2 regions of the Synechococcus sp. KORDI-49 genome follow, and region 2 is predicted to be linked to the other one. Evidence: predicted binding sites of a transcription regulator. Region 2 holds the regulator's gene; the other holds the start of a gene.
What was found. Region 2 encodes HrcA, which represses chaperone genes, less so after heat shock. Its sites were predicted from a motif close to TTAGCACTCNNNNNNNNNGAGTGCTAA; they were not measured.
Positions count from the first base shown of each region.

Region 1: a site for HrcA is predicted at 3,670-3,696, ahead of groES (co-chaperone GroES). Genes of this name have one in related genera too.

Region 1 covers NZ_CP006270.1:1,041,755-1,048,845, forward strand. Annotated here, with positions in the region: gene gpmI (2,3-bisphosphoglycerate-independent phosphoglycerate mutase) at 1-454, shown strand, start outside; gene secG (preprotein translocase subunit SecG) at 460-690, shown strand; gene KR49_RS05580 (sulfotransferase domain-containing protein) at 687-1,535, shown strand; gene groL (chaperonin GroEL) at 1,604-3,238, opposite strand; gene groES (co-chaperone GroES) at 3,305-3,616, opposite strand; gene atpD (F0F1 ATP synthase subunit beta) at 3,840-5,303, shown strand; gene atpC (ATP synthase F1 subunit epsilon) at 5,303-5,719, shown strand; gene KR49_RS05605 (30S ribosomal protein PSRP-3) at 5,863-6,390, opposite strand; gene KR49_RS05610 (TIGR01548 family HAD-type hydrolase) at 6,446-7,091, shown strand, end outside.
Region 2 covers NZ_CP006270.1:1,335,226-1,342,316, reverse strand. Annotated here, with positions in the region: gene KR49_RS06980 (AI-2E family transporter) at 1-534, shown strand, start outside; gene cysC (adenylyl-sulfate kinase) at 476-1,114, opposite strand; gene KR49_RS06970 (translation initiation factor) at 1,146-1,472, opposite strand; gene KR49_RS06965 (class I SAM-dependent methyltransferase) at 1,501-2,460, shown strand; gene trpB (tryptophan synthase subunit beta) at 2,483-3,739, shown strand; gene KR49_RS06955 (heat-inducible transcriptional repressor HrcA) at 3,752-4,726, opposite strand; gene KR49_RS06950 (rhodanese-like domain-containing protein) at 4,726-5,079, opposite strand; gene KR49_RS06945 (DUF3352 domain-containing protein) at 5,133-6,722, shown strand; gene KR49_RS06940 (histidine phosphatase family protein) at 6,700-7,091, shown strand, end outside.

The DNA of each region.
Region 1 (7,091 bases), 290 kb from region 2:
GAAGGGGATCTACACCCTGGTGGTGATCAACTACGCCAACCCCGACATGGTGGGGCACACCGGTGTGATGGAGGCCGCCACCGAAGCGATCGCCACGGTGGATCGCTGCATCGGCCGTCTGCTCGACGCTGTGGGCCGCATGGGAGGAACGATGCTGATCACCGCTGATCACGGCAACGCCGAACTGATGCAGGGTCCTGACGGTGCCGCCTGGACCGCGCACACCACCAACCCGGTGCCGGTGATCCTGGTGGAGGGGGAACGGCGCAAGCTGCCCGGCCATGGCAATTCCATCCAGCTGCGCGGTGATGGTGGCCTGGCCGACATTGCCCCCACCCTGCTGGAGATCCTCAGCCTGCCTCAACCGGAAGCGATGACAGGCCGCAGCCTGATCGAGCCGATGGCTGGGGTCGACCGCGACGCCATCTCCGCCCGTCTCCCCCTGACCGTCTGAACGCGATGCTCATCACGATTCTGTCCTGGACCTGGATCGGCACCGGCCTGCTGCTCATCCTTCTGGTGCTGCTGCACAGTCCCAAAGGGGGCGGCATGGGCGGGCTGGCGGCGAGCGGCAGCTCGATGTTCAGCAGCGCCAGCAGCGCCGAAGCCACGCTCAACCGCGCCACCTGGACCTGCCTGGCGGTGTTCCTGAGCCTCGCCGTGATCCTCAGCGCCGGCTGGCTGGGTTGAGCCGCTGCGAAGCCGGCAAGATCTTCCTGCTCGGGGTGGGAGCCCAGAAATGCGGCACCACCTGGCTGGAGTCGGAACTGTCGGGGACCTCCTGGTTCAGCAACGGCGGGATCAAGGAATTCCACGTGTTCAACAAGCTGGTCGCCCAGCGCAGGAACAATCCGGCGAAGGCCATGATCCGGCGACGCCGCAAGGGAAAGCTGGACCTGATCCGGTTGCAGGAGGCGATGCGCCTCTCACCGGAGCTGTACTTCGACCATTTCGACTACCTGCATCTGCGGGAGGCCGCAGTCACCCATGTCGGCGATATCACCCCGGCCTACTCGATGCTTCCTCAGAGCAGCTTCGAGCTCATTCGCGAAGGGCTGACAGCCCGGGGATTCACGATCCGGGTGATCCTGCTGATGCGCGATCCCGTCGAACGGGCTTGGTCACAACTGCGCATGCGCAACCGGCTGCGGCATGAACGGCAGAACGCAGCCAGAGTCACAGCCGAGCAGGAAGTGAGCCAGCTGCGCAGCTTCTACCGCAAACCCAACTGCCGGTCGCGCACCACCTACGAGCGGATGGCCGAGACCCTCGAGGCGGTCTTTTCCTCGGAGGAGATCTTCTACGGCTTCTACGAAACATTGTTCCAACAGAGCGAGATCAACCGGCTCACCGACTTTCTCGAGGCTCCTGCCCTGACGCCTCAGTTCAACCGCGTCGTGCATGCCTCACCCAAGCAGAGCGAAACAGTGGAGGGACTGGATGCGGTGTTGAACGACATGCGCGCCTTCTTCGCCCCCACCTACGACTGGGCCCGCCGACGGTTCGGCCCACGCGTGCCCACGGGCTGGCGCTGACGGCCGCAGCCATGAAAAAAGCCCCCGCAGAAGCGGGGGCCGGATGATCACCAGGTTGATCGACTGGATCAGTAGTCGAAGTCGCCGCCGCCCATGCCGCCGCCGGCGGGAGCTGCGTCCTTCTTCTCGGGCAGGTCAGCCACGATGCACTCGGTGGTCAGCACCATGCCGGCGATGGAGGCGGCATTCTGCAGACCGGAGCGGGTCACCTTGGCGGGATCGACGATGCCGGCAGCCAGCATGTCGACGTAATCACCGGTGGCAGCGTTGTAGCCCTCGCTGATGGAGCGGGACTTGACGTTCTCGGCCACGACGGCACCGTTGGCGCCGGCATTTTCAGCGATGCGCATCAGCGGAGCGGTGAGAGCCGCAGCCACGATGTTGGCGCCGATCAGCTCCTCACCGGAGAGGTTGCCGTTGGCCCACTCCTCGAGAGCTGGAGCCAGGTGGGCCAGGGTGGTGCCGCCGCCAGGGACGATGCCCTCCTCGACAGCCGCCTTGGTGGCGTTGATGGCGTCCTCAAGACGAAGCTTCTTGTCCTTCATCTCGGTCTCGGTGGCTGCACCGACCTTCACCACAGCAACGCCACCGGCCAGCTTGGCCAGACGCTCCTGCAGCTTCTCCTTGTCGTAGGTGGAGTCGGTCTCATCCATCTGCTTCTTGATCTGCTCGCAGCGGGCGCCGACAGCCACCTCGTTGCCCTCGGCCACGATGGTGGTGGTGTCCTTGTTGATGGTGATGCGGCGGGCCGTGCCCAGCATCTCCAGCTTGGCGTTCTCCAGCTTGAGGCCGGCGTCCTCGGTGATCAGCTGACCGTTGGTCAGCACCGCCATGTCCTCGAGCATGGCCTTGCGGCGGTCACCGAAACCGGGAGCCTTGACGGCAGCCACGTTCAGCACACCACGGATGCGGTTCACCACAAGAGTGGCGAGCGCTTCCTTCTCGATGTCCTCGGCGATGATCAGCAGGGGCTTGCCGGTGCGGGCGATCTGCTCCAGAACAGGCACCAGGTCCTGCACCAGGCCGATCTTCTTGTCGGTGAGGAGGATGTAGGGCTCGTCGAGCACCGCTTCCATCCGCTCGGTGTCGGTGGCGAAGTAGGGGGAGATGTAGCCCTTGTCGAAGCGCATGCCCTCGGTGACCTCCAGTTCGGTCTCCATGGACTTGCCCTCTTCCAGGGAAATCACGCCTTCCTTGCCGACCTTGTCCATGGCGTCGGCGATCATCTGGCCGACTTCCTCGTCGTTGCCGGCGGAGATGGTGCCCACCTGGGCGATGGCACCGCTGTCAGCGATGGGCTTGGCCTGCTCCTTGATCTTGCCGACCAGGAAATCGGAGGCCTTGTCGATGCCCTTCTTGAGGGTGATGGCGTTCGCACCGGCAGCCACGTTGCGCAGACCCGCCTTGACCATGGCGTGGGCCAGAACGGTGGCCGTGGTGGTGCCGTCACCGGCGGCGTCGTTGGTCTTGGAGGCGGCCTGACGGATCAGGGCGACACCGGTGTTCTCGATGTGATCTTCGAGCTCGATCTCCTTGGCGATGGTGACACCGTCATTGATGATCTGAGGAGCGCCGAACTTCTTCTCCAGCACGACGTTGCGACCCTTGGGTCCGAGGGTCACGGCAACGGACTCGGCCAGGATGTCGATGCCTTTTTCGAGAGCGCGGCGGGCGTTCTCGTTGTAAATGATGCGCTTGGCCATGGAAGGCGTGTCCTTATGAATGAAGTGGGGTGATCGGAAAGTGCTGGGCGTCAGCGGACAACCGCGTCAGCTGACGACAGCCAGGATGTCCTTCTCGGACAGGAGCACGTACTCGTCGCCGCTGAGCTTGATGTCAGTACCGGCGTACTTGCTGTAGAGCACCTTGTCGCCGACGCCGACCTCGGGGGCCTGACGACTGCCGTCGTCGTTGCGCTTGCCGGGACCCACCTGGACCACTTCGCCCACCTGGGGCTTTTCCTGGGCGGTGTCGGGCAGAAGGATGCCGCCGGCGGTGGTCTCTTCGGAGGCGGACACCTTGATGAAGATGCGATCACCGAGAGGCTTGACGGTCGAGACGCTGAGGGAAACAGCTGCCATGGGTTCTTGCAGGGGCAGGGACAGGGCGCCGCAGCGCCACACATCGACACGAGCTAGCACTCGATGCCAACGAGTGCCAACGTATTCATTCGCCCTGCCCCTCCACCAGCACCCTGACTGTGCGGGTGACCGAACCGGGGAGGGTCCACCACAGCAGTGGTATGGTTGCGCCGCTCCGAATGGGCCCGAGCGCGCTGCGCCTGCTCCCGAATCCCTTCTTCTTATGGTCGCTTCTGCTCCTGCATCCGCCGGCACCAAGGGCGTGGTTCGCCAGGTGATTGGCCCGGTTCTGGACGTGGAATTCCCAGCCGGGAAACTGCCGAAGATCTACAACGCTCTGCGCATCGAGGCGAAGAACACCGCCGGTCAGGACGTCGCTCTGACCGCCGAGGTTCAGCAGCTGCTGGGCGATCACCGCGTCCGCGCCGTTGCCATGAGCGGCACCGACGGTCTGGTGCGCGGCATGGAAGCCGTCGACACCGGCTCCCCGATCACCGTGCCCGTCGGAGAAGCCACTCTCGGCCGCATCTTCAACGTTCTCGGCGAGCCTGTTGACGAGCAAGGCCCCGTCAACGCCTCCGCCACAGCCCCCATCCACCGCGAAGCTCCCAAGCTCACCGAGCTGGAGACCAAGCCCCGGGTGTTCGAGACCGGCATCAAGGTGATCGACCTGCTGGCTCCCTACCGCCAGGGCGGCAAGGTCGGCCTGTTCGGTGGTGCCGGTGTCGGCAAGACCGTTCTGATTCAGGAACTGATCAACAACATCGCCAAGGAACACGGTGGTGTGTCCGTGTTCGGCGGCGTGGGTGAACGCACCCGTGAGGGCAACGACCTCTACGAGGAATTCAAGGAGTCCGGAGTGATCAACTCCGACGACCTCTCCAAGTCGAAGGTGGCTCTCTGCTACGGCCAGATGAACGAGCCCCCCGGCGCGCGCATGCGCGTGGGCCTCTCCGCACTGACCATGGCGGAGCACTTCCGTGACGTAAACAAGCAGGACGTGCTGCTGTTCGTCGACAACATCTTCCGCTTCGTGCAGGCCGGCTCCGAGGTGTCCGCACTTCTGGGCCGCATGCCGTCTGCTGTGGGCTACCAGCCCACCCTCGGCACCGACGTCGGCGCCCTGCAGGAGCGCGTCGCCTCCACCGTGGAAGGTTCGATCACGTCGATCCAGGCCGTCTACGTCCCTGCTGACGACCTCACCGACCCCGCTCCCGCCACCACCTTCGCCCACCTGGACGCCACCACGGTGCTCAACCGCGCCCTGGCATCCAAAGGCATCTATCCCGCTGTGGATCCCCTGGATTCCACCAGCACCATGCTTCAGCCGGCCGTTGTGGGTGATGACCACTACCGCACCGCCCGCGCTGTGCAGTCGACCCTGCAGCGCTACAAGGAGCTTCAGGACATCATCGCGATTCTCGGTCTCGACGAACTCTCCGAGGAGGACCGTCAGACCGTCAACCGGGCCCGCAAGGTGGAGAAGTTCCTCTCCCAGCCTTTCTTTGTGGCCGAGATCTTCACCGGCATGTCCGGCGTTTACGTGAAGCTGGAGGAGACCATCTCCGGCTTCAACCAGATCCTCTCCGGTGAGCTGGACCACCTGCCCGAGCAGGCCTTCTACCTGGTGGGCAACATCGATCAGGCCAAGGCCAAGGCCGAGAAGATCGCTGCTGAGGCCAACTGATGAGCGGTTCTCTGACCCTGCGCGTTCTGGCCACGGACCAGAACGTGTTTGACGGCAGCGCTGATGAAGTGATTCTGCCCAGCACCACAGGCCAGCTCGGCATCCTGCCCGGCCATATCTCTCTGCTGACGGCGATTGATGTCGGTGTTCTTCGCGTCCGTACCAACAGCGGCTGGAGTTCCATCGCCCTGATGGGAGGTTTCGCTGAGGTGGATGCCGACGAGGTCACTGTTCTGGTGAACGGCGCCGAACTGGGCAGCAACATCGACGGCAACTCCGCCGAGGCAGAGTTCCAGTCCGCCAGCAGCGCGGTGGCCGGCATGGAAGGGAAGCCCGCATCTCCCGAGAAGCTGAAAGCCCAGCAGCAGCTCAATGTCGCCCGCGCCCGCATGCAGGCCAGCAAAGTTGCCGGCTGATCGTCCTTGCGTTCATTGATCTTGTCCCCGGGAGCGTTGCTTCCGGGTTTTTTTATTGGCCAAGATGCCAAGAACAAAAAAGAGCACAAAAAAACCGGTCCACTGCAACAGCAGACCGGTGAAAGATCGTTGATTGCAAAGAATCAAGCGGTACCGCAGAAGGTGACATCAGGGAACTTGAGCTTGGCCTCATCAAGGCTCTTGCCCTTGCCTTCCTCTTGCCAGTAGTTGATCACTTCCGTGGCCTTGTTGAGCACCTCAACGCGTTCGTTGTCGGTGATCCAGCTCTTGCCTTCGAGTTCGGTCTTCAGGGTCTCCCAGGCATCCTCACGGGGCCAGAAGAAATACGACGTCAGTGGGCTGGGACCACCGCCCACAATCTGATCGACCGCCAGGGCGACGTTGTCCGGCAACCAGAGAATCTTCAGGAGGAAGCGTCCTTCATCCGCTTTGGGGGTGTAGCCGGAGGGCACGCCATCGGCGTCGATGGTGGCGGATGCCAGCGCGGCATGCCCGCCCCGCAGCACAGGCCGGCTCTCGCCCTCGTTCTCGCCGGTCGGTTCCTTCTCTGTCGTTGCCTCCGCAGCAGCGGCCGTCTCGACAGCAGCCGTTTCAACCGCGGCCGTCTCGACGTCCTGTTCAGGGGTGGCGGCGCCTTCGGTGACCGTCATGCTGTCAGCGCTCAAAAGATCAGTACAAACAACTAACCTACCAGCCGCTCTTCCCTTGCAGGCCCTGGGTTCGTTCACCATCCTGCTGTTCGACATCGACGGGGTGATCCGCGATGTGGCGGGCAGCTACCGCCGTGCCCTGCAGGAGACGGTGGCCCACTACAGCGGCTGGCGGCCGGACGCCAGCGACATCGACCGGCTCAAGGCCGAGGGGTCCTGGAACAACGACTGGGATGCCAGCCTCGAACTGCTGCGCCGCCGCGGTGGCAGCGTGCCCGACCGCGACGCCCTGATCGAACGATTCAGCGGCTTCTACTTCGGTGGGGATCCAGAGGGAGACCCGGGCAACTGGCGTGGCTTCATCGGCGATGAGCCCCTGCTGGTGGAAGCGCAGCTGTTCGAAGACCTCAGCGCCGCCGGCATCCGCTGGGGCTTCGTGAGTGGCGCCGAACCACCATCCGCCCGCTTCGTGCTGCAGCAACGGCTGGGGCTGGTGGATCCCCCTCTGATCGCCATGGGCGACGCCCCGGACAAGCCGGATCCGACCGGCCTGATCCGCCTCGCCGACCGACTGGCTGCCGGCGAGCGGCCCGGACGGATCGCCTACCTCGGCGACACGGTGGCCGACGTGCGCACGGTTGTCCATGCACGATTGCAGCGTCCGGACTGGCCCTGGTGCAGCCTGGCGGTGGCACCACCGC
Region 2 (7,091 bases):
GATTCGATCACCCAGGGGCTCGCCCGCTGGTTGCCGGAGCGCTGGCGTGATCTGGTGATCACGACCCTGGAGCGCACCTTCCGGGGCTACTTCGCCGGGCAGGTGGTCCTTGCCCTGATCCTCAGCGCCGGTCAGCTGGTGGTGTTTTCCGTGCTGAACATCCCCTACGGCGTGCTGTTCGCCGTGCTGATCGGTTTCACGACGCTGATCCCCTATGCCAGTGCGATCACGATCGTGCTGGTCAGCGCCATTCTCGGAATCCAGGATCCGCGCACCGGTCTGGAGCTGCTGGTTGCGGCGATCCTGGTGGGCCAGGTGGTGGATCAGGTGATCCAGCCGCGCTTGATGGGAAGCATCGTGGGGCTCCAGCCCGCCTGGCTGCTGATTTCGCTTCCCCTCGGAGCGCGCATCGGGGCCATCAACGGGCTGGGAGAACTGCTGGGATTGCTGTTGGCGGTTCCCGTCGCCAGTTGCATCAAATCGCTGGCTGATGCGATGCAACAGGAATCACCCCCCGCGACTGCAGGGCGTTGATCACCAGGGCGACGGACTGGGAGAGCTCCTGAGCACCGGTGTCGATGGTCAGTTCCGGATGTTCCGGGGCCTCGTAGGGGCTGGAGATTCCGGTGAACTCCTTGATCACCCCAGCGCGTGCCTTGGCATACAGGCCCTTGGGATCGCGGGATTCACACACGTCGAGGTCCGCTGCGCAGTGGATCTCGAAGAAATCTCCGTCCTCGACCAAGGCGCGGGCCTTGTCACGGTCAGCGCGGAAGGGGGAGACGAAGGCGGTCAGAACGATCACACCGGAGTCGAGAAACAGCTTGGCCACCTCGCCGATGCGGCGGATGTTCTCCTCACGGTCGGCATCGGAGAAGCCGAGGTCTTTGCACAATCCATGGCGCACGTTGTCTCCGTCGAGGACGTACGTGGCCAGCCCCTGTTCGAACAGAGCGGCATTCACCGCGTTGGCCAGGGTGCTCTTGCCCGACCCGGAGAGCCCTGTGAACCAGAGGATGGCGCTGCGGTGCCCCCGCTGTTCAGCCCGGGCTGAACGGTCCACCGACGCCTCGTGCCAGACGATGTTGGAGGCCTTGGGGGTAGCAGCGGTCATCACCACGGGCTCAAGTGGCGGCCATTCTCCCTTAACCCCCCGCCCGTTTCGGCCGGTAGCCCTCGGCCTTTAGCAAGTCCAGTGCCAGGTCCACCTGATCGCCCTGCAGTTCGATTACGCCGTCTCTTGCTGTGCCGCCGCTGCCGATGCGGGTCTTGAGCTTCTTCAGCAGTGCCTTGAGGCCGCTCGCGTCCAGCTCCAGACCGCGGATCATCGTCACCGTCTTGCCCCCCTTGCCGCCGCGGGTCGGCTGCACCCGCACCATCTGATCGGCTTTCGGCCGGGGCTCCGCCGACGGACCACTGGGCCGCTGCAGACTGTCGGCGCTGCTGAATTCCTGCCAGCCGCCCTTCGGCATCCGCCTTTCGCAATCGCTCTCATTGTCGATGACCAATGCCGCCGCCACTCCCCGCTGGGCGGACTCCAGCCGAGGGCTGGGCCGTTTGATCGAGCTGCTGATCGGGATCGGGTTGCTGCGCCGGCCGCTGTTCTTTCAGGCCCGCCAGCTGATCATCCGCACCGCCGAGCGTAGCGGCATTCCCTGGCGAGCCCGTCGCGAGGAGCTGCGTCAGGCCGCTGCACCGCTGCTGGAGTCGAGCACCACCACTGGTCTCACGCCACCGGCCTACTACCGCGCCCGGTTCCACGCTTACGAGCAGGGCAATCTCTGCTGGCAGGCCGCAGCGGAGGCGGAGCAGGCCACCGATGCCATGGCCCTGCGGGTCTGGCCCGATGACGATCTCACGCCAGCTCAGGCCCAGACGCGTCTGCGGGATGCCATCCATGCTGCTGTTCAGCCCTTGCTGCAGGGCCCGATCCGCCGAGTCGTGGATCTGGGCTGTTCTGTGGGGGTCAGCACCCAGGCGCTCGCCATCTGGCTGAATCAGCGGGCTGATGCCGCCGGGTTCGATCGCCCGACTGTGATCGGTCTGGATCTCTCACCCGACATGCTCGCGGTGGCCAGGGTGCGCGACAGCCAGGGACTGGTGGCCGAGTGGTGCCATGGCGCTGCCGAGAGCACCGGATTCGAATCGGGGTCCGTCGATCTGATCAGCCTGCAGTTCGTCTGCCATGAGCTGCCGCAGCAGGCGACCCACGCCGTCCTCGCCGAAGCAGGACGGCTGCTGCGTCCAGGCGGGGTGCTGGTGATGGTGGATCAGGATCCTGCCTCCTCTGTTCTTCAGCGGTTGCCGGCGCCGGTGGCCACGCTGTTGAAGAGCACGGAGCCTTACATCGAGCAATATTTCGCCCTCGATATGCCGGCGGCGTTGCAGCAGGCCGGGTTTCGGGATCAGAGCATCCGTGCCTGCGACCCGCGGCATCGCGTGATTGCCTGCTTACGCTGACCCCACGCTCCACCGTGGATCCGTGACCAGCACCCTGCCCCCCACCAGCACTCCGGATCCATCCAGCCTGCAGCCATCGGTGCGTCCCGGAGCCCACGGTCGATTCGGTCGTTTCGGTGGCCAGTACGTTCCCGAAACACTCATGCCTGCTCTGGCGGAGCTGGAGCAGGCGGCCGCCCAGGCCTGGAATGATCCCGCCTTCACCGCCGAGCTGAACCAGCTGCTGAAGAACTACGTCGGTCGGGCCACACCGCTGTACGAGGCCGAGCGTCTCACCGCCCACTACCGACGCAGTGACGGTGGCCCTCGCATCTGGCTGAAACGTGAGGACCTCAACCACACGGGTGCTCACAAGATCAACAACGCCCTGGGTCAGGCCCTGCTGGCCCTGCGCATGGGCAAGAAGCGGATCATCGCCGAAACAGGCGCCGGTCAGCATGGTGTGGCCACAGCCACCGTCTGCGCCCGCTTCGGCCTGGACTGCATCATCTACATGGGCGCGGAGGACATGCGCCGTCAGGCTCTGAACGTTTTCCGGATGCGTCTTCTGGGGGCCACGGTGCAACCGGTGACCGCTGGCACCGCCACGCTCAAGGACGCCACCAGCGAAGCGATCCGCGACTGGGTCACGAATGTGGAAACCACCCACTACATCCTCGGATCCGTCGCCGGTCCGCACCCCTACCCGATGCTGGTGCGTGATTTTCATGCGGTGATCGGTCAGGAGGCCAAGCAGCAGTGCCAGGAGGCCTTCGGTCGCCTTCCCGATGTGCTTCTGGCCTGCGTCGGTGGTGGCTCCAATGCGATGGGACTCTTCCACCCCTTTGTGCAGGACACCTCCGTTCGGTTGATCGGCGTGGAGGCCGCTGGTGATGGCGTCGACACCGGTCGTCACGCCGCCACCATCACCGAGGGGCGGGCGGGCGTGCTGCATGGCGCCATGAGTCTGCTGCTCCAGGACGGAGACGGACAGGTTCAGGAAGCCCACTCCATCAGTGCTGGACTGGATTACCCCGGTGTCGGCCCCGAGCACAGCTATCTGCGGGAGATCGGTCGGGCTGAGTACGGCGCCGTCACCGATCAGCAGGCGCTCGATGCCCTGCGTCTGGTCAGCGAACTGGAGGGCATCATTCCGGCCCTGGAGACCGCCCATGCCTTCGCCTGGCTGGAGACCCTCTGCCCCACGCTTCCCGAGGGCAGCGAGATCGTGATCAACTGCTCCGGTCGCGGCGACAAGGACGTCAACACCGTGGCGGAGAAGCTGGGGGACCAGCTCTGAGGCCGCGGTCGCTCAGCTGAGCAACAGCTCAAGGTGGCGTGCCACCCGCTGGACAGCAGCTTTCGCCGTGGCGTAGGCCATTCGCATCGGTCCCACCAGGGCCACCTGTCCGATGCCCTCGGATCCACATCGGTAGGGAGCCTGAACGACCGAGCAGGTCTGGAGAGCGGTATGGGGATGCTCCTCACCGATCCAGACCCGGGCCTGACTTCCCTGATTGACCAGCGCTTCGGGACGCTCATCGATCAGTTCCAGAAGCGGTCGCAGATCACTGGCGCTGTGGAATTCGGGTTCTGCCGCAAGGCGCGAAAATCCGTGCACCACCGTTGGTTCGCCGCCGGTCGGCGTGGGTTGATCCAGGGCGCTGCGCAGCACGCCTCCGCTTCGTTGCAGCTGTGGCGGCAAGGCATCCCAGTTCAGAGTCCCCTGTTCCAGCTGCCGATCGGTCCAGCGCTCCATCGCCGCCAGTTCCTCGGCAGCTCCATGGGGAAGCCTCAGGTTGAGGTGGCTGGCCCGGCCGCTGTCCTCCACCAGCAGCACCAGAAGCCTGTCTCCGCTCCTCACCAGCCGCACCGCTTCCAGCTGATTGCGGGGAGGGGCCGGCCGGGTGATCAGACTCATCAGCCCTGTGAAGTCCGTCAGTCGTCGCGCCAGTTGCAGCAGCAGATCGTCGAGGGCCGCCCAGCGCAGGCTGAGGCCCGCCAGCTCCCGTTCCAGTAGCTGCACCGCTGACCCGGGTTCCGGCAGCAGGCAGTCGACGTAGTGGCGGTAGCCCAGCGGGCTGGGAACCCGTCCGGCGGAGGTGTGCGGCTGCGTCAGCAGTCCGCGCTGCTCAAGAACGCCCATCGCGGACCGCACCGTGGCGGAGCTTGCGGGAATGCCGAAGCGTTGCACCAGGGTGCGGCTGCCAACGGGTTCGATCGTGTCCACATAGTGGTGGACCGTCGCCTGCAGCACCTGTCGTTGTCGGGCGGACAGGGGCTTCATCAGTAACGGGGCACCTGCGAATCCACCTGCACGCTCCAGGCGTCGATACCGCCCTCAAGGTTCCACACCTCTCCGTGCCTCTTCTGTTCCAACAGCCACAGGCCGAAATGCTGACTGCGCACACCGGCATGGCACAGCACCACCACAGGGCGGTCGGCCGGAAGTCGCGAAGGAACCGTGTCGAGCCAGTCCCCGGAACGGCTCAGCGGCAGATGAACCACCGCAGCCGGGAAAGGCGCGATGGCCAGTTCGGCGTCTTCCCGCACGTCCACCAGCTGCGGAGGGTTGTCGCCACTTTCGATCCATCGCTGCAGCTCCGCAGCGGTGATCGGTCGGGGATGAAGGTTTGCCATGGCGCCATTCTGCGGCGATGGACAAAGATGAAGTCACACGATGTTGCAGGCCCATGAAGGCCCGCCCCTTCCTGAGTGCGCTGATCGCAGTGCTGCTCTCCCTGCTGCTGATCACGCTTGGCGTGCTGTGGGCCATGGACCGCCGCAGCCCGCTCCGCTTGGCGGAGGCGTCGCCGGAGCTGCCTCGTGCTGCCAGGTTTGTGCCACGTCAGGCGGCTCTTTCCCTTCATTGGCTGGCGGATCCGTCCCGTCTGCCGGCCTATGTCCAGGCGGTGGCTCCCGCATCGGAACGACGACAGGCGCGAGACGCCGCGCGGCGCTGGCGCGAGGGCGTCTTCGCTCTGGCAGGACTGGATTACGACTCTGAGCTGGCCTCCTGGCTCGGCTCGGATGTCAGCCTCACCCTGCTGGATGCCGACGGATCCGGATCCGATCCCGGCTGGATCCTGGCTCTCTCCAGCCGCAGCAGCGATGGCGCCCGACTGTTTCTGCAGCGTTTCTGGCAAACCCGCAGCTTGGCCGGGACCGACCTGCAGGTGACCAGCTACCGCGGCATGGGTCTGATCAGTGGCCGTGGGGCTTTGCAGGGCAGGGCTCCGGTTCCTCTGGCCACGACGCTGATCGATGACGATCTGCTGCTGCTCGCGTCCGGTCGCGGCGTGCTGGAACAGGCCCTGGATGTGTCTCAACTGCAGGATCAGCACCAGCTGGGGGATGCGCAGTTGCAGCGTCAGCTGAAGGAGCTGGGTCAGGGGGTCGCCCTGATGACCGTGTCTCCCGCAGCTCTGCAGCACTGGTTCCAGCTGCCGGCGGCCCTTGCCGACCGGCCTGATCTGGAGGGGCTCGTGGCCCGGCTGCATCCGGACGGTCGTGATCTGGCGGTGGATGGTCTGCTGCGTTTCCGCGGCCCTCTGGACAGTGCCTCCTGGGCACCGGCCGATGGGCTGATTCCCGCAGCGGTCGGACGCCCCGTTTGGCTGGCGCAGCTGCAGGATCCTGGTCGTCTGATCCGTGCCGACGATGACCACCCCTTGGTGCAGTGGGTGGGTCCCCTGCTTCGGCACGTCCTCTCCGATCAGCCCGCGGCGGGTCAGATCGCTCGCCTTGATGACGGACCGCTGCTGTGGTTGCAGCAGGCGGAGAGCTGGCTGCTGGCCACCCGTCCTGGCCATCCGACCCGGTCATCGCTGAACGAGCGATTGCAGGAGGAGGGGCTGGCCCGCTCCGAGCTCTCCGGAGACGGCGAAACGCTGCAGGTCTGGACGCGGCTGGTGCGTCAGCGAGGACGCGGAGAGGGGCTGGATGCCCAGCTCGCCGTCGCCAGTGCCGGTGAGGCGGATCTCGACTGGTGGGGAGATTCCCTGGCCGCGCTGGAGCGTCGCAGGGAATCGCGAGGCATCTCGGATCGTCAGAACCAGTGGCATGCCCTTCAAGGGGCCGAAGCGGCCAGTCAGTCCTTGCTGCTGGCGGATCAACCGGCCCGCAGCCTGCTGGGCCGCTGGTACCCGTGGAGGCTGGTGCAGGCACTCTCGGGTGATCCGCTTCAGGCGAGGGTCAAAGGTCTCGCCCTGGCGCTCGAGAGTGATCACAACGATGGGAACCGCTCCGTGCTGCCGATGCATGCCCGCCTCGAACTCGGTTGAGCTGCTGCTGTTGCGGCATGGCATCGCTGAGGAGCGTCCCGGTGGGCTGGATCATCCGGATCGGGCTCTCACCGCCCGGGGGCGCCAGCGGACCCGGGCCGTCATCGACGCACTCGTGTCCCGCGGCCTCTGTGTTGAACGCTTGATCACCAGTCCTTACCGGCGGGCACTGGAGACCGCGCAGATCGCCTGCGATGCCGGCCTCAGCCCTCAGCTGGAGCCGCACCCCAGGCTTCAGCCCGGTGGTGCGGCCGCCTCTCTGGTGCAGGCCTTGAGCGGGCGGGTCGGCTTGGTGGGCCATGAGCCTGATCTCAGCGATCTGGCCTGCTCCCTGCTGGGTCTGGTGCCGGGCTCTCTGGCGCTGCGCAA